DNA from 3 places in the Enterobacter sp. genome. Region 3 is predicted to be linked to each of the others. Evidence: predicted binding sites of a transcription regulator. Region 3 holds the regulator's gene; each other region holds the start of a gene.

Region 1 (4,196 bases), on a different contig from region 3:
ATGTCGCCATCGTTGGCGGCGGAATGGTTGGACTGGCATTGGCCTGTGGATTGCAGGGCAGCGGCCTGCGCGTGGCGGTGCTGGAGCAAAAGCAGCCTCAGCCCGTTGCACCGGATGCGCCGCCGGAACTCCGCGTCTCGGCGATCAATGCGGCCAGCGAAAAGCTGCTGACGCACCTTGGCGTCTGGGCAGATATTGTGGCGCACCGCGCCAGCTGCTATCACGGTATGGAAGTGTGGGATAAGGACAGCTTTGGTCATATTGCTTTTGATGATGAAAGCATGGGCTATAGCCATCTGGGGCACATCGTTGAAAACGCGGTGATCCACCACGCGCTGTGGCAGAAAGCACAGCAGTGCAGCGACGTGACGCTGATTGCGCCTGCGCAGATCCAGCAGGTGGCATGGGGCGAAAACGAGGCGTTTATCACCCTGCAGAGCGGCGACATGCTGACCGCGCGTCTGGTGGTCGGTGCTGACGGTGCCAACTCCTGGCTGCGGAATAAAGCCGACATCCCGCTGACCTTCTGGGACTATCGTCATCACGCGCTGGTCGCGACGATCCGTACCGAAGAGCCGCACGGCGGCGTGGCGCGCCAGATTTTCCACAACGACGGCATTCTGGCGTTCCTGCCGCTTGCCGATCCGCACCTGTGCTCGATTGTCTGGTCCCTGGTGCCGGAAAAAGCCCGGCAGATGCAGGAGGCGACGCCGGAGGCCTTTAACCAGGCGCTGTGCGTGGCCTTTGATAACCGCCTTGGCCTGTGCACGCTTGAAAGCGAGCGTCAGGTGTTCCCGTTAACCGGCCGCTACGCGCGTCAGTTTGCGGCGCACCGTCTGGCGCTGGTCGGTGATGCGGCGCATACCATTCATCCCCTGGCAGGACAGGGCGTTAACCTCGGCTTTATGGACGCGGCGGAGCTGGTTGAGGAGCTGCGTCGCCTGCATCGCGAAGGCAAAGATATCGGCCAGCATCTCTACCTGCGCCGCTACGAGCGCAGCCGCAAGCACAGCGCGGCGATGATGCTGGCTGGCATGCAGGGCTTCCGCGAGCTGTTTGCCGGCGCGAATCCGGCGAAAAAACTGCTGCGCGATATTGGCCTCAAGCTTGCTGACACCCTTCCGGGCGTTAAGCCCCAACTCCTCCGTCAGGCGATGGGTCTTAACGACCTGCCGGACTGGCTGCGTTAATTTAGACCCCTGTCACACTTTCTTTTCCCGGCCTCTGCGCCGGGGAAATTCCCTCGTTTGAAATATTCTAATTTCACGTCATTTTTCGCATTAGATAATCTAATGTCGTGTTTTTCTCGTTACGGAAATTTGGCCCGATTTTCCGCACGAAATATCACCATGTGCTAAATCCTGTTAGAGCATTGTTAATTTTGTGCTGGATTAATCGCATTTTTCCAGTGAATAACTCTGTAGTCTTTTTAGCGTTTTTTGGTCATAAGCTAATGTGATGACCCATTTTGCCTTATGGTTAACCGCCGGTTTCGGTGGTAAGTTCAGGTAAAAGAGAACGTTTGCGTCGGTGCCCGAACGCGGGGCCGATACCGGGTTTCACGGTGAATTTTTCAACGAGGACAAGATGGCTCAACAGACTCCTTTGTACGAACAACACGTGTTATGCGGCGCCCGCATGGTGGACTTCCATGGCTGGATGATGCCGCTGCACTACGGCTCGCAGATTGATGAGCACCACGCGGTGCGCACCGATGCCGGTATGTTCGACGTGTCCCACATGACGATTGTCGATCTGCGCGGTAGCCGCACCCGGGAGTTTTTGCGTTATCTTCTGGCAAACGACGTCGCCAAACTGAAGACGCCGGGTAAAGCGCTCTATACCGGCATGCTGAATGCCTCGGGCGGCGTGATTGATGACCTTATCGTTTATTACTTCACTGAAGATTTCTTCCGCCTCGTTGTAAACTCCGCCACCCGCGAAAAAGACCTCTCCTGGATCACCCAACACGCCGAACCTTATGCCATCGACATCACCGTCCGTGACGATCTGTCGCTGATCGCCGTGCAGGGGCCGAACGCGCAGGCGAAAGCCGCCTCTCTGTTTAACGACGAGCAGCGCAAAGCCACCGCTGGCATGAAGCCGTTCTTCGGCGTGCAGGCGGGCGATCTGTTTATCGCCACCACCGGCTACACCGGTGAAGCGGGCTATGAAATTGCGATGCCAAACGAGAAGGCCGCTGATTTCTGGCGTGCGCTGGTGGAAGCGGGTGTGAAGCCTGCGGGTCTGGGCGCGCGCGATACGCTGCGTCTGGAAGCGGGAATGAACCTCTACGGTCAGGAGATGGATGAAGGCGTCTCTCCGCTGGCCGCCAACATGGGCTGGACCATCGCCTGGGAACCGGCTGACCGTGACTTTATTGGCCGTGAAGCGCTGGAGATGCAGCGCGAGAAGGGTACTGAACAGCTGGTGGGTCTGGTGATGACCGAGAAGGGCGTGCTGCGCGGTGAACTGCCGGTGCGCTTTACCGATGCTGACGGCAATCCTCGCGAAGGCGTGATCACCAGCGGTACCTTCTCCCCGACGCTGGGCTACAGTATTGCACTGGCACGCGTGCCGGCGGGCATTGGCGAAACGGCTGTGGTGCAAATCCGCAACCGCAAAATGCCGGTCAACGTGACCAAACCGATTTTTGTTCGCGCCGGTAAGCCGGTCGCCTAACTATTTTTATCAGGAGAACTTCAATGAGCAATGTGCCAGCAGAACTGAAATACAGCAAAGAACACGAGTGGCTGCGCAAAGAGGCGGACGGCACTTACACCGTAGGGATCACCGAGCACGCGCAAGAGCTGCTGGGCGACATGGTGTTTGTTGACCTGCCTGACGTGGGCACGACCGTTAGCGCGGGCGACGACTGCGCCGTGGCGGAGTCCGTAAAAGCAGCATCTGACATCTATGCCCCTGTAAGCGGTGAGATTGTCGCCGTCAACGATGCGCTGAGCGATTCGCCGGAACTGGTCAACAGCGAGCCTTATGAAGGCGGCTGGATCTTCAAGATCAAAGCCAGCGACGAATCCCAGGTTGCCGCGCTGCTGGATGCGACCGCGTACGAAGCACTGTTAGAAGACGAGTAAGCCATTATCCCTCTCCCCTTTGCGGAGAGGGGAGGGTGAGGGAAACAGAAGACACCCTCACCCCAGCCCTCTCCCTCAGGGAGAGGGAGAAAACACATTCACTGCATGTTTCAGGAACCATCGCTCATGACACAGACTTTAAGCCAGCTTGAAAACCGTGGCGCCTTCATCGAACGTCACATTGGGCCGGATGCTCAGCAACAGCAGGAGATGCTGAAGACAGTTGGCGCGGATTCATTAAACGCACTGATCGGCCAGATTGTGCCAAAAGACATCCAGCTTGCCACGCCGCCTCAGGTGGGGGAAGCCACCACGGAATTCGCCGCGCTGGCGGAGCTGAAGGCCATCGCAGGCCTGAACAAGCGCTATAAGTCTTACATTGGCATGGGCTATACCAACGTGCAGTTACCGCCGGTTATCCTGCGCAACATGCTGGAAAACCCGGGCTGGTACACCGCTTACACCCCCTATCAGCCAGAAGTCTCCCAGGGCCGCCTGGAAGCACTGCTGAACTTCCAGCAGGTGACGCTGGACTTGACCGGCATGGATATCGCCTCCGCTTCTCTGCTGGATGAAGCGACCGCCGCCGCCGAAGCGATGGCGATGGCTAAGCGAGTGAGTAAGCTGAAAAATGCCAACCGCTTCTTCGTCGCGGCGGACGTGCATCCTCAGACGCTGGACGTGGTGCGCACCCGTGCGGAAACCTTCGGCTTTGACGTGATCGTCGATGACGCTGACAAAGTGCTGGATCATCAGGATGTCTTCGGCGTGCTGCTGCAGCAGGTGGGCACCACCGGTGAAGTTCACGACTACGGCGCGCTGATTGCCGAGCTGAAATCCCGCAAGGTGGTTGTTAGCGTTGCTGCCGATTTTATGGCGCTGGTGCTGCTGACTGCACCGGGCAAACAGGGCGCGGATATCGTCTTCGGCTCTGCGCAACGCTTCGGCGTACCGATGGGCTACGGCGGCCCGCACGCGGCGTTCTTCGGCGCGAAAGATGAATTCAAACGCTCCATGCCTGGCCGTATTATCGGCGTCTCCAAAGATGCTGCCGGTAATACCGCGCTGCGCATGGCGATGCAGACCCGCGAGCAGCATATC
Region 2 (4,196 bases), on a different contig from region 3:
AGCCAGACGCGCGTCGGCGAAGCCTTTACGCTTCAGCACGCGCAGGAAGTCAGCGTCCAGACCGGTAATGCCCAGCTCGGCAACCTGTTCTTCCAGACGGACCAGCTCTTCAATCTGCACCAGGAACCAGCGGTCGATGTTGGTCAGGTTGAACACGCCGTCCACGGACAGGCCCGCACGGAAGGCATCGGCGATGTACCAGATACGCTCTGCGCCCGCGTCTTTCAGCTCGCGGCGAATTTTAGTCAGCGCTTCCGGGTCGTCCAGACTCACTTTCGGGTCAAAGCCGGTCGCGCCCACTTCCAGGCCGCGCAGCGCTTTCTGCAGGGATTCCTGCTGGGTGCGGCCAATCGCCATCACTTCACCGACAGATTTCATCTGGGTGGTCAGACGGTCGTTCGCGCCCGCGAATTTCTCGAAGTTGAAGCGAGGAATTTTGGTCACAACGTAGTCGATGGACGGCTCGAAGGACGCAGGCGTGCGGCCACCGGTGATGTCGTTCATCAGCTCGTCGAGGGTGTAACCCACCGCCAGCTTCGCCGCCACTTTCGCAATCGGGAAGCCGGTCGCTTTAGACGCCAGCGCGGAGGAACGGGACACGCGCGGGTTCATTTCGATAACAATCAGGCGGCCTGTTTTCGGGTTAACCGAGAACTGCACGTTAGAACCGCCGGTTTCCACGCCGATTTCACGCAGTACCGCCATCGAGGCGTTACGCATGATTTGATACTCTTTGTCGGTCAGGGTCTGGGCTGGCGCAACGGTGATGGAGTCACCGGTGTGGATACCCATCGCATCGAAGTTTTCGATGGAGCAGACGATGATGCAGTTGTCGTTTTTATCACGCACCACTTCCATCTCGTACTCTTTCCAGCCAATCAGCGACTCGTCAATCAGCAGCTCTTTGGTTGGGGAGAGATCAAGACCGCGCTCACAAATCTCTTCGAACTCTTCACGGTTGTAGGCGATACCGCCGCCGGTGCCGCCCATGGTGAACGATGGACGGATGATGCACGGATAACCCACTTCAGCGGCAACGGCCAGCGCTTCTTCCATATTGTGTGCGATACCGGAACGCGCGGTGTCGAGGCCGATTTTCTTCATTGCCACGTCGAAGCGGCGACGGTCTTCTGCTTTATCAATGGCGTCGGCGGTCGCGCCGATCATGGTCACGCCGAACTCTTCCAGCACGCCCTGACGCTCCAGCTCCAGCGCACAGTTCAGCGCCGTCTGGCCGCCCATGGTTGGCAGCACCGCGTCCGGACGCTCTTTCTCGATGATTTTACGCACCACTTCCCAGTGAATCGGCTCGATGTAGGTTGCATCTGCCATTTCCGGGTCGGTCATGATGGTTGCCGGGTTGGAGTTCACCAGGATAACGCGGTAACCCTCTTCGCGCAGGGCTTTACACGCCTGCGCGCCGGAGTAGTCGAATTCGCAGGCCTGGCCGATCACGATCGGGCCAGCGCCAAGGATCAGGATGCTTTTTATGTCTGTACGTTTTGGCATTGTCTTCTCGGCTCCTGATTATTTAGCTGTCTTACGGTATTGCTCGATAAGTTCGATGAAGTGATCGAACAGCGGCGCGGCGTCGTGTGGACCCGGGCTGGCTTCAGGGTGGCCCTGGAAGCTGAATGCTGGCTTATCGGTACGGTGGATACCCTGCAGGGTGCCATCGAACAGCGACTTATGGGTCACGCGCAGGTTAGCCGGCATTGAGGCTTCATCGACGGCAAAGCCGTGGTTCTGCGCGGTGATCATCACCGTGTTGTTATCGATGTCTTTCACCGGGTGGTTACCACCGTGGTGGCCGAACTTCATCTTAACGGTGTTCGCACCGCTAGCCAGCGCCAGCAGCTGATGGCCGAGGCAGATGCCGAATACCGGGATGTCGGTTTCCAGGAAGGACTTGATGGCGGCGATGGCGTAATCACACGGCGCCGGGTCGCCAGGACCGTTGGACAGGAAAATACCGTCCGGATTCATCTTCAGCACGTCTTCGGCAGACGTTTGTGCAGGAACCACCGTCAGGCGGCAGCCGCGGTCAACCAGCATGCGCAGGATGTTGCGCTTGGCGCCGAAATCGTAGGCCACCACGTGGAACGGCAGCTCGCTCTCTTTTTTCGCTTCCGGCAGGTCGCCTTCCAGCGTCCAGCTACCCTGAGTCCAGCTGTAGGCTTCAGCAGTAGTCACTTCTTTCGCCAGGTCCATGCCGTTCAGGCCAGGGAAGGCTTTCGCTTTTTCAAGCGCCAGCGTCGCATCGAGGTTATCACCCGCGATGATACAGCCGTTCTGTGCACCCTTCTCGCGCAGCAGACGCGTTAGCTTACGGGTATCGATATCGGCAATCGCCACGATGTTATGGCGCTTCAGGTAAGAAGAAAGATCTTCGGTATTGCGGAAGTTGCTGGCAATCAGCGGCAGGTCGCGGATGACCAGGCCTTGCGCATGTACCTGAGAGGATTCTTCGTCAGCCGCATTGGTGCCGACATTGCCGATATGAGGATAAGTAAGAGTAACGATTTGGCGAGAATAGGAAGGATCAGTGAGGATTTCTTGATAACCGGTCATTGAAGTATTGAAAACGACTTCCCCAACCGCCGAACCCGTTGCCCCTATGGCCCGACCGATAAACTGGGTTCCGTCTTCCAGAACCAATAGCGCTGACTTAATCAAAACACCCTCCAGAGAATATTCACTCACTTTATTTGCATATTAATTCATAACCGTGTCATGAATCAATGCAAATGTGTTGCCAGCGGATTTTTGGCAAACGGCGGCATTCTGGAGATTTGGTGGGTAAAAGTCAACTTAAAACGGATATTTTGTTTAGTGTTTTGCAGCCCTGGCGAGAGTAATGCGGCTTAAGCGACAAAAAGATCAGGTAAATCACTGCTGAAAACGCTTGCGCGCCTGGTTTAATAAAAAATGTCGTGTTAGAGCATGAAAAAGTGGACCGGATGGTCAAAATTTACATTTCAGCAACGTTAAAACGCTACAAGATAAAGAAATTTAGATGCTTAATTAAAAATAACACATGAAACAGATAAAATAAAAGGGCAATAAAATATTGCCCTATGCAATCAAACAATTACGACTGCAATAACCACATCACGATGGGTAATAATGCTTACAAATTGTTGAGATCGAGCACATCTCGCATATCAAAAAGACCGCTTTTCTTGCTTTTAAGCCACAAAGCGGAACGTACGGCGCCGTTGGCGAACGTCATTCGGCTTGAAGCTTTATGCGTAATTTCGACACGTTCGCCAATATCGGCGAACATCGCCGTATGTTCGCCGACGATGTCACCCGCTCGCACGGTTGCGAAACCAATGGTGCCAGGCACGCGTTCGCCGGTGTAACCTTCGCGGGTATAGACCGCGCAGTCTTTTAAATCTTTATCAAGTGCATGAGCAATCGCTTCGCCCATCGCCAGCGCCGTGCCAGATGGCGCATCAACCTTGTAACGGTGGTGAGCTTCTACAATCTCGATATCGGTATAATTGCCCATCACCTTCGCGGCCTTCTCCAGCAGCTTCAGCATGACGTTAACGCCCACGCTGAAGTTTGCCGCGAAGACAATTGCAATCTCTTTTGATGCATCCTGGATAGCCTGCTTGCCCGCATCGTCAAAACCGGTGGTGCCGATCACCATCCCCTTGCCGTGCTGACGACAAAACGCCAGATGCGTGAGCGTCCCTTCCGGGCGGGTAAAATCGATGAATACATCGAAGTCCTCTTTTACCGCTTCCAGACTGCTTTGCACGGTAACGCCCGTGTGGCCAGCGCCCGCCAGCTCACCGGCATCGGTCCCCAGAAGCGAAGAACCTTCACGCTCCAGTGCCGCGCCAAGCGCTACGCCATCCATCTGAAGTGCCGCCTGAATAAGCTGACGGCCCATACGTCCACCCGCGCCCGCAATGGCGACACGGATCTGTGCATCATGCATAGTTATTCTCTTACGTTAAAATGATGTAAACCGTTTTCAGATTAACCAGCCTTGAGAAGCACTGCCAACTGAAAACACCGATAATTAGAATTTAACGTGAAACCGACTTAAATATCAGTAAAAGACATGATTTTGTCGTCACGATAAAGTAACGGGTAAAAAAAAGGCCAGCACAGGAGGTGCTGGCCTTTCATCAGAAAAAGGACTATTCAACTTCGCGGGCGTCGATGCGCAGTTCTTTCGG
Region 3 (4,196 bases):
GTATCCACTTCTAACGCGGGCACCCCGCTGACCACCAGCGCGAAGCCGCTGATGACCGTGGACGTATGGGAACACGCTTACTACATCGATTACCGTAACGCGCGCCCGAACTACCTGGAACACTTCTGGGCATTGGTTAACTGGGACTTTGTGGCGAAGAACTTCGCCGCGTAAAAGACACGCAGAAGGGTTCGCCCTTCTGCGTTTTTGGTTTATTCCGCAGCGCAGGCTGCTTCTGGCTGTTTACGCCCCGACATCATCACCAACAGCAGGCCGAGCGCGGCAATGATTGCCCCCATCACCGGCACAAAGCTGTATCCCAGACCACCTGAAATCACGACCCCACCGGCCGCCGCACCGAGCGCATTGCCCAGGTTAAAGGCACCGATATTGACCGAGGATGAGAGGCCCGGCGCTTCATGCGCAACACGCATCACGCGCATCTGCAGCGGTGGCACCACGGCGAACGTTGCTGCACCCCAGACGACCATCGCCACCGCGGCGCCAAACTCGTTTCGCGCCAGCCACGGAATGGCAATCATGATGACAATCAGCAGAGTTAAGAAGCCCTTCAGCGTCCCGCTCACGGAACGGTCGGCAAATTTCCCACCGAGATAGTTACCGATCGAGAAGCCCACGCCAATCAGCACCAGCATCGCGGTCACAAAGAGAGGCGTTGCGTGGGTAATGTCATGCAGTACCGGTGAAATATAGGTATAGAGGGTAAACATCGCCCCTGCCCCGAGAACGGTGGTAAGCAGCGCGGAAAGCACCTGCGGGCGCATCAGCACCGCCAGCTCCTTACGCACTTCCGGACGTTCTCCGGCGCTGCCTTTCGGCAGGGAGAAGAACAATGCCACCATCGCGACCACGCCCAGCCCGGCCGTCGCCAGGAAAGACATACGCCAGCCGATCGCTTCTCCCAGCCAGGTTGCCGCAGGAACACCGCCGATGTTAGCGATGGTCAGCCCCATAAACATGGTGGCCACGGCGCTCGCCTGCTTGTGTTTTGGCACCACGCTTGCCGCCACGACCGACCCCAGCCCAAAGAACGCGCCGTGGTTGAGGCTTGTCAGAATACGTGACAGCATCAGCGTGGTGTAGTCCGGCGAAATGGCCGAAAGCACGTTGCCGAGGGTGAAAATCGCCATCAGGAAAATCAGCGCATTGCGGCGCGCGCGATGAGAAAGCAGAAGCGTCATCAGCGGCGCTCCCACCATCACGCCGATAGCGTAGGCGCTGATCAACATGCCTGCCGCAGGGATCGAGACGTCCACGCCGCGGGCGATGACGGGCAGTAACCCCATCGGGGAGAATTCAGTGGTGCCAATCCCAAAAGCGCCAATCGCCAGGGCCAGCAGGGGAAAATTGATTTTCATGCGTCAACTCCGGATGCCGTGTCATGTGGTGACACAGAACAAAGAAGCGGAAAGCATGACATCAATCACAAAAAATGAGAAGTTAACAAAATGGCAAAAGATTTTTGCCAGAGAAGTAACAATCCGGGGAGTCGGGAGGGAGTAGGCTCTCCCTCCGCGTAAATCAGTGCAGCGCAGCCGTCAGACCGGCCGCAACAATCAGAGCCAGCACAACAACGGTGGTGAACAGCGAAAACTTAAGATCGGTACTCATCAATTTTTCTCCTTTTAATCCCCACACGAAAAGTGAGCTTGCTCATTTTTGCACAGATTACGTCAAAAATCTTCCTGGATTTATACTGATAACCACTTTACCTCTTCCCCTTTTCATCAAGATAGGACAAAATTCCACGCTAAATTTATTAGCGTACCGGCCATTGACCCCCTCCTGACGTCCCGTGTCGTTTTCCCGGCGTGCCGCAATTCAAGATTGCGTGATAAGGGTGAGAGAAGGCAAACGTTTACCTTCAAGTTTTTCAGGAGCTTAGGATATGGTCTGGAGTGACATTTAATGGCAACAATTAAAGACGTAGCAAAACGCGCAAACGTTTCCACTACAACCGTATCACATGTAATTAACAAAACCCGCTTTGTGGCGGAAGAGACGCGCAACGCCGTCTGGGCAGCGATCAAGGAGCTGCACTATTCGCCAAGTGCGGTCGCGCGTAGCCTCAAGGTTAATCACACCAAGTCCATTGGATTGCTGGCGACCAGTAGTGAAGCGGCCTATTTTGCCGAGATCATTGAAGCGGTTGAAAAAAACTGCTTCCAGAAAGGCTATACCCTGATTCTGGGCAACGCGTGGAACAGCATTGAAAAACAGCGCGCCTACCTGTCGATGATGGCGCAGAAGCGCGTTGACGGCCTGCTGGTAATGTGTTCCGAGTATCCGGAATCCGTGCTGTCGATGCTCGAAGAGTATCGCCATATCCCCATGGTCGTTATGGACTGGGGCGAAGCGCGTGCGGATTTCACCGACTCCGTTATCGACAATGCCTTTGAAGGCGGTTACATGGCCGGACGTTACCTGATCGAACGCGGTCACCGCGAGATTGGCGTGATCCCGGGTCCGCTGGAGCGCAACACCGGCGCGGGCCGTCTGGCCGGTTTTATGAAAGCGATGGAAGAAGCGCTGATCACCGTGCCGGAAAACTGGATCGTGCAGGGCGACTTTGAGCCGGAATCAGGCTACCGCGCGATGCAGCAGATCGTTTCCCAGCCGCACCGTCCGACCGCCGTTTTCTGCGGGGGTGACATCATGGCCATGGGCGCGCTCTGCGCCGCCGATGAACTGGGTCTGCGCGTACCGCAGGATATTTCCGTGATCGGGTATGACAACGTGCGTAACGCGCGCTTCTTCACCCCAGCGCTGACCACCATTCACCAGCCGAAAGATTCGCTGGGCGAAACGGCCTTCAATATGCTGCTCGACAGGATCGTCAACAAGCGCGAAGAGTCGCAGTCCATTGAAGTTCACCCGCGCCTGATTGAACGCCGTTCCGTAGCGGACGGTCCGTTCCGCGACTACCGTCGTTAATCCCTTTACGGGGCCAGCTACGCTGGCTCCCGTAACCATTCCCGGTTCAGCGTTTCGCTGTCCCCCAGATAATCCAGCAGCCAGGCCATGGCGGGCGAGACATCATTTTGTTGCCAGGTCAGGCAGCAGGCCGCGTCCGGGAACGGATTTTCCAGCGTCAGTTCAACCCATTCGCCGGTATCGATGCGCGGACGCGCAAAATGAACGGGCACCATCGCGACGCACAGTCCGGCACTGAGGCACGTCGCCGACGATTCCCAGTCCGGAGCCACCACCCGCCGCTGGTTGTCCAGAAGCCAGGTGATACGCTTGGGCAATGAACGGGACGTATCCTCCAGCACCAGCGAGGGCCAGTTGCGCAGAGTATCGTCGCTAAGCGGCCCGTCCATCGCTGCCAGAGGATGATCGCTGGCCACCACGCATTTCCAGCTCAGCATCCCCATGTCGCGAAAGGCGTAACGTCCCCCGACCGGGATCGCCTGCGTCGCGCCAATCGCCATCTCCGCCCTGCCGTCCGCCAGCGCATCCCACACCCCGTTGAACACCTCCTGCGAGACCCGCAGCTCAACGTCAGAGAAATGACGATAGAAATCGACAATCATCTGTCGGGTGCGTTCCGGCTTCACGATGTTATCCACCGCGATGGAAAGATGTCCCCGCCAGCCGTTGGCGATCTGCTGGCACTGTTCGCGGGTGATCTGCATTTTTTTGATAACAGAACGCCCTTCCTTCAAAAACCACGCCCCGGCGGGCGTCAATTCCACGTCACGATGCCGCCGCTCAAACAGCGGAACCGCCAGCCACTCCTCCAGTTGACGCACCGTGTAGCTGATGGCTGAAGGGACGCGGTGCAGCTCCTGCGCCGCACCGCTGAAGCTGCCGTTACGCGCGACAGCATCGACCACTTCAAGAGAATAATCTGACCACATTTTCTGCCTGCAAAAAATTTGAATGCACCCGCCAAATATTAGCGTTTCACAAGCGGCTTTGCACTCCCTACACTCAGCGCCAATGTATACCTGCCTCCTCAGGAGAATAAAATAATGCAACCCAGGAACGGTTTTTTAGTCTGGCTCGGCGGCTTAAGCGTGCTGGGCTTTTTGGCCACCGATATGTACCTGCCGGCTTTTGCCGCGATGCAGGAAGATTTGCAAACCCCCGCTGCCGCCATCAGTGCCAGCCTGAGTTTGTTCCTCGCCGGTTTTGCTTTTGCACAGCTGCTCTGGGGACCGCTCTCGGAT

The links. Region 3 encodes PurR, which represses purine synthesis genes. Its sites were predicted from a motif close to CANGCAAACGTTTGCNTG; they were not measured.
Region 1: gcvT (glycine cleavage system aminomethyltransferase GcvT) is a predicted target of PurR. The motif match lies at 1,512-1,529, and genes of this name have one in related genera.
Region 2: carA (glutamine-hydrolyzing carbamoyl-phosphate synthase small subunit) is a predicted target of PurR. The motif match lies at 2,895-2,912, and genes of this name have one in related genera.

What each region holds. Positions count from the first base shown of each region.
Region 1 is NZ_CDRQYH010000061.1:3,370-7,565, forward strand. It holds gene ubiI (FAD-dependent 2-octaprenylphenol hydroxylase) at 1-1,190, shown strand, start outside; gene gcvT (glycine cleavage system aminomethyltransferase GcvT) at 1,588-2,682, shown strand; gene gcvH (glycine cleavage system protein GcvH) at 2,706-3,095, shown strand; gene gcvP (aminomethyl-transferring glycine dehydrogenase) at 3,222-4,196, shown strand, end outside.
Region 2 is NZ_CDRQYH010000001.1:165,486-169,681, forward strand. It holds gene carB (carbamoyl-phosphate synthase large subunit) at 1-1,509, opposite strand, end outside; gene carA (glutamine-hydrolyzing carbamoyl-phosphate synthase small subunit) at 1,528-2,676, opposite strand; gene dapB (4-hydroxy-tetrahydrodipicolinate reductase) at 3,131-3,952, opposite strand; gene ispH (4-hydroxy-3-methylbut-2-enyl diphosphate reductase) at 4,158-4,196, opposite strand, start outside.
Region 3 is NZ_CDRQYH010000023.1:18,736-22,931, reverse strand. It holds gene sodB (superoxide dismutase [Fe]) at 1-174, shown strand, start outside; gene ACWYRJ_RS09505 (MFS transporter) at 213-1,379, opposite strand; gene cydH (cytochrome bd-I oxidase subunit CydH) at 1,543-1,632, opposite strand; gene purR (HTH-type transcriptional repressor PurR) at 1,930-2,955, shown strand; gene punR (DNA-binding transcriptional activator PunR) at 2,973-3,884, opposite strand; gene punC (purine nucleoside transporter PunC) at 3,999-4,196, shown strand, end outside.